One region of the Methylomonas sp. HYX-M1 genome, then DNA from elsewhere that is predicted to be linked to it. Evidence: predicted binding sites of a transcription regulator. Region 1 holds the regulator's gene; the other holds the start of a gene.
What was found. Region 1 encodes HrcA, which represses chaperone genes, less so after heat shock. Its sites were predicted from a motif close to TNTTAGCACTCNNNNNNNNNGAGTGCTAANA; they were not measured.
Positions count from the first base shown of each region.

Region 1 (3,125 bases):
TGTCTTCCGCTTTTGCCACGACCACCATAGCCGGGCGCAACAAGCGGCCGTTCAGCACATAACCTTTTTGGAATACGGTAATAACGTGACCCGGCTCAACGCTGGTACTCGGCTGCATGACCATCGCCTGATGCAACTCCGGATTAAACGGTTGACCGGTGGGATCGATTGCTTCGATGTTGAATTTTGCAAATACGGATTCGAACTGCTTAATCGTCAGCTCGCTGCCCTCGCGTAATTTAGCCATCTCCGGGCTGTCGCCGGTAGCGGCTTGTATACCTAATTCCAGGCTATCCAGGACCGAAAGCAATTCTTTTGCGAACTTGGCCAATCCGTATTTGCGCTCGTCGTCCAATTCTTTTTGTATGCGCTTTTTCAGATTGTCCATCTCCGCCGCAGCACGCATGGCTTTATCCAAATTGGCCGCCGCCTGTTGCTGCGCTTCTTCCAACTGGGCACGTAAAGCATCCAGTTCCGCGCTTTGCTCGGCAGACTGCGGCGCCTCTTCTCCAACCGGCTCGTTAAACGCGTGTTTGGTTTGCTCAAGCACTTCGGCAATTAATTCACTGTCTGTCTGCTGCTCGTGGCTTGATTGCTGATGACTCATGTTCTACTCCACAGTATTAATTTTTTTCAGTCCGTAAACGATAGGGACGATTATTTACTATTCAAGGCCGCTCCCAATAATTTTGCGGTAACGTCGACGTAGGGAATGATTTTCTCGTAAGCCATCCGGGTAGGGCCGATCACTCCGAGTACCCCGACCACTTCATCGTTGACCGAATAGGACGAAGTCACCAAACTGCAATGATCGAAGGCCCGGTACCCGGACTCCTCGCCGATGAAAATCTGCACGCCTTCCGAGTTAAGACATTGATCCAACAGGTGAATCACTCCTTGCTTCTGACTGAATGCCTCGAACAACTGTTTCAATCTATCCATATGCGACAATTCCGAAAACCCCATCAGATTGGTCTCGCCGCTTAGCACATAATCTTCCTTCGGCTGCTGCTCGAACGCCAATTTAGCCATATTCACCGCATCTATCATGCCCTGATTGACCTGGTTCTTATCCTGTTCCATGTCGGATAAAATCAGTTCCCGGATGCGAGCCAGACTTTGACCGCTATAGACCGAATTCAGGTAATTGGCGGCCTGCTGCAATTCCGATGCGGCGAAAACCCGCTCGGTATGGATAATCTTGTTATGCACTTCGTCGCCGTCGGTCACGAATATCACCAGAACCCGGCCACTCGACATCGGCAGGAATTCGATGTGCCGCAGCGTGACCGACTCCCGGCGCGGCAAAGTCACCACACCTGCCATTTTGCTGACTTCAGACAACAACTTGGAAGCCTTGGACAATAACTCGGCCGGCGCGTCGGCTTCCGACAACATGTGGCTATGCAACTGATCCAATTCCTGCAATTGCAAAGGCTTAACCGTCAGCAAACTGTTGACGAACAAACGGTAGCCGCTGACGGTGGGTACTCTGCCGGCGGAGGTGTGCGGCGAATGAATCAATCCCAAATCTTCCAAATCGGCCATCACGTTGCGAATGGTTGCCGGACTCAGTTTGAGATTCGCATCCTTGGATAACACGCGCGATCCAACGGGCTGTCCGTCTTGGATATAACGCTCAACCAAGGTTTTTAATAGGTACAAAGACCTGTCGTTTAAATCTGGATTACTGGCCACAACCACTCCACCCGAAAAACCACTATTAGCACTCTAAGCCCAAGAGTGCCAGGAAAGCTAACAGCAAGCCGAAACCTTGTCAACCGCCCTGCCGGCCGGTTTCTCCAAATACGACTTACACGGGCTAACGCTTTATGAGCCGATTTTACGTATGCTGCTTGCGAAGAACTGGCAAACGAGCCCTGTTGCGATAGCGAAATTTAACTTTAATCGGTAGCTAAGCCGGCAGGTCCTATTTGTTCCGCCACCGCCTATAATTCCTTGCCGACTAGCCGGCATTGTGTGCTATGTTGCGCCACCCCTTGTGCCGGCCTACAACTAACGAGGTATAAAAGCATGCGTTTGGGACCATCCCGTTTATTAGCGCCCGCAATGGCCATCATCATATTAGCGACCGGATGCGCCTCAAGCGCTGCGAAAAACCCGGACGACCCGTTCGAGGGGTGGAACCGCAGCATGCAGGGATTCAACGATAGCCTGGACGATTACGTGATGAAACCGGTCGCCAGAGGTTACCGCTGGATAACGCCCGACATCGTAGACAGCGGCGTGACCAATTTCTTCAGCAACTTGGACGACATCCGCGTCGTCATCAATAACACCCTGCAAGGTAAGCTGGACGAAGCCGGCCAGGATACCGCGCGCTTGCTGCTCAATACCACGGCGGGTATAGGCGGATTAATCGACGTTGCCAGCGGCTTGGACTTCCCCAAGCATAAGGAAGATTTCGATCAAACCTTGGGCGTCTGGGGAGTCCCCGCCGGCCCGTATTTAGTCTTGCCGTTATTAGGACCGAGTTCGCCGCGTGGAATATTCGGTTTGCTGGGCGACACAGCCACCAATCCGATTAGCTATACGGGCTTATATTTTTCCTCGGCCACGGTCTCCCGGGCCGTATCCATCGGCCTAGGCGCGCTAAATACGACCGATTTACGGGCGGATAATTTGGAAAACGAAAAAATCGCCACTGAAGCCGCTTTAGATCGCTACGCTTTTTTCCGCGGTGCCTACCTGTCGCAAAGAAATTATTTGGTTCATGACGGCAACGTACCGCCGCAAGACTTGCTGGACATCGAGGAACTGGATGACAAACTGTCCCCGGTAAATCCTTATTGAGGCGGATGCCGCCAAGGCAAATCGCTCCGAATAAAAATGCCGGCTGGAGCACGCGTTAGTATTTGGCGACTTGGGATCGAATCAGGATTCGATCCCGGAAAATTTGGCATAAATTTTGTTGCCCAATGACTCCGGATAAACCGTCTTGGCCTTAATTCGAGCTTCATGATGACTAATAACAACGTTCTAAGCCCCTCACAAATCGAGCATTTATCGTCGTTACGATACATCAACAACATCGACGAGCATATGCGCATCGTATCCAGCGTAAAGGTGTTGGATAACGCACATCAGCACGACAACCTTGTGCT
Region 1 covers NZ_CP160405.1:1,273,859-1,276,983, reverse strand. Annotated here, with positions in the region: gene grpE (nucleotide exchange factor GrpE) at 1-607, opposite strand, end outside; gene hrcA (heat-inducible transcriptional repressor HrcA) at 658-1,698, opposite strand; gene AB0A83_RS06025 (VacJ family lipoprotein) at 2,071-2,814, shown strand; gene AB0A83_RS06020 (hypothetical protein) at 2,983-3,125, shown strand, end outside.

Region 2 (3,125 bases), 550 kb from region 1:
AAAGAGGCCGACGATTGATGCCGTTGGGTAGACAAATTTGCATGCATGATCTCTACGAAATTGTTCCTTGGATAAGTAGCGTTTATTGTGATTGATGGAGGGGATGGTACCCCTAACTTGGATAATTTCAAGCGTTTGAACTTTATGGTTATTGCGGGTTGTAGCCAATTGAATCGGGTGTGGCAGGAATTTGAACTTGTACCGTAGAACCGATGGGGTTATAGTCCGCTATGAGGCCTATGGTCTTAATTTAACAACAAAAACTAAAAAAAATGAGGAGGTTGCTATGGGTGGTGTGTTTGAGCTAGGCATTGTGATGCTGATCATCGCCTTTTTTGCATTTGCACCGTTGGGCTATTTCATTTACATGTACACGATGAAAAATGGCGAGCCTTTTGGCGATATCGAACCACATGGCGATAGCGAGTCGCCAGTGTTGAATATGGCCGAGAAATTAATAACCACGGTTAAAGGCTTACTCGCTAAAAAATGACTTAATTGTTAGCGCCGAGTTGGAAAAAAGCCGGGTATTTCCCGGCTTTTTATTAGACAGAATGGCCGCAGCAAGGACAATGCGGGTTTTTTTTCAAGCGTAAATTTTGCCATTCCATGCTTAATCCATCCAGCAGCAATAGACGGCCAACCAAGGGTTCTCCACAGGAAACGATTAGCTTGATGGTTTCCAGTGCTTGAACGCATCCGATAATACCGGTGATAGGCGCGATAACGCCATTAGTCGCGCAGTTTTGCAGTTCTTCGCCCTCGCTCTGATATAAGCAGTTATAGCAAGGGCTTTCCCCTTTACCCGGCGTAAATACGCTAATTTGTCCTTCAAAGCGTATGGCGGCTCCTGAAACCAAAGGTTTTCGGTAGGCTACGCATGCCTTGTTCACGGCAAAGCGGGTGGTGAAATTGTCGCTGCAATCTAAAACCACATCGGTATTTTTTACCTCGTTTAACAGGTTTTCCCCTTCTAATCGTGCCTTGCGAGCGACTACCGCAATTTCCGGATTGATGTTTTTTAAGCTGTCGCGGGTTGAAATGACTTTGTCCAACCCTATATCGGCGGTGCCGTGGGCGATTTGGCGTTGTAGATTGCTTAGATCCACTTGGTCGTTATCGTAGAGCGTCAGGTGGCCTACGCCGGCAGCCGCCAAATACATGGCTGCCGGGGAGCCTAGTCCGCCGGCCCCGACGATTAATACCTTGGCATCCAATAGTTTTTGCTGACCCTCGATATCCACTGGGGGCAGCATGATTTGTCGGCTGTAGCGCAACAGTTGTTGGTCGTTCATGTTTAAAGCTTCCGAGAAAGGCGGTTGATAATGCCAAAGAGCTTGACAGAGTGCAAAACCTCGCTATTATTAGCACTCGTTACAAGAGAGTGCTAATAAATTTAGTTTGATCTTTAACCTGTATCTACATAAAGGAGACATTGATGAAAATTCGTCCGTTACATGACCGCGTTGTCGTTAAGCGTGTGGAAGAAGAAACCAAAACCGCAGGTGGCATCGTACTGCCCGGTTCCGCTGCAGAAAAACCGAGCGAAGGTGAAGTTTTGGCAGTTGGCGAAGGCAAACCTCTTGATAACGGCCAGGTGCGTCCAATGGCAGTTAAGGTTGGCGACAAAGTATTGTTCGGTAAATATTCCGGTTCCGAAGTAAAAGTCGGCGGCGAGCAGTACATTGTGATGCGCGAAGACGACATTATGGGTATTTTGGAATAATCCAAATCGATATTTATCAATTACATAAAAACGATTAAGGAATAAAAAATGGCAGCAAAAGACGTAAAATTCGGCGGTGATGCGCGCGCTTTGATGGTTGCGGGCGTCAACATTCTAGCAAACGCGGTAAAAGTGACCTTGGGTCCTAAAGGCCGTAATGCCGTATTGGACAAAAGCTTCGGTGCTCCCACCATTACCAAAGACGGCGTGTCGGTTGCTAAAGAAATCGAATTAAAGGATAAATTCGAAAACATGGGCGCACAAATGGTTAAAGAAGTTGCGTCCAAAACTTCTGATGTCGCCGGCGACGGCACTACCACTGCAACCGTGTTGGCTCAAGCAATAGTCAACGAAGGTTTGAAAGCGGTTGCGGCCGGCATGAATCCCATGGATTTGAAACGCGGTATCGACAGCGCCGTGACGGCAGCGGTAGCGGCTATCGAGAAAGCGGCGATTCCATGCAGCGACAGCAAAGCGATTGCTCAAGTCGGTACCATTTCCGCCAACTCCGACGAATCGGTCGGCGCAATTATCGCCGAAGCGATGGAGAAGGTCGGTAAAGAAGGCGTTATCACGGTAGAAGAAGGTACCGGTTTAAACAACGAATTGGACGTGGTCGAAGGCATGCAATTCGATCGCGGTTATTTGTCTCCGTACTTCATCAACAAACAAGACAGCATGAGCGTCGAGTTGGATGATCCGTTTGTCCTGCTGTATGACAAAAAAATCTCCAATATTCGTGAAATGCTGCCGGTATTGGAAGGCGTAGCCAAATCCGGCCGTTCGCTGTTGATCATTGCGGAAGATGTTGAAGGCGAAGCCTTGGCTACCTTGGTTGTCAACAACATGCGCGGTATCGTAAAAGTGTGCGCAGTAAAAGCGCCCGGTTTCGGTGATCGCCGTAAAGCCATGCTGGAAGACATTGCGATTTTGACCGGCGGTACCGTTATTTCCGAAGAAGTCGGCTTGTCATTGGAAAAAGCCGACGTAGACATGCTGGGTACTGCCAAGCGTGTACAAATCAATAAGGAAAACACCACCATCATCGACGGTGCCGGCGACGAAGAGCAAATCAAAGGTCGTGTCGCACAAATCCGCGCCCAAGCCGACGATGCTACTTCCGATTACGATCGGGAAAAACTGCAAGAGCGCCTGGCAAAACTGGCCGGCGGCGTGGCGGTGATCAAAGTGGGTGCTGCGACCGAAGTCGAAATGAAAGAGAAGAAAGCCCGTGTCGAAGACGCACTGCATTCAACTCGCGCAGCCGTCGAAGAAGGCGTGGTTGCCGGCGGTGGTACTGCTCTGGTCCGTGCTCTGGCTGCTTTGGAAGGCCTGAAAGGTATCAATCACGATCAAGACGTCGGTATCAGCATCCTGCGCCGAGCGATGGAAGAGCCTT
Region 2 covers NZ_CP160405.1:1,825,640-1,828,764, forward strand. Annotated here, with positions in the region: gene AB0A83_RS08405 (hypothetical protein) at 197-493, shown strand; gene AB0A83_RS08410 (molybdopterin-synthase adenylyltransferase MoeB) at 546-1,295, opposite strand; gene groES (co-chaperone GroES) at 1,439-1,726, shown strand; gene groL (chaperonin GroEL) at 1,775-3,125, shown strand, end outside.
Region 2: the regulator HrcA is predicted to act here: its motif matches at 1,363-1,393, upstream of groES (co-chaperone GroES).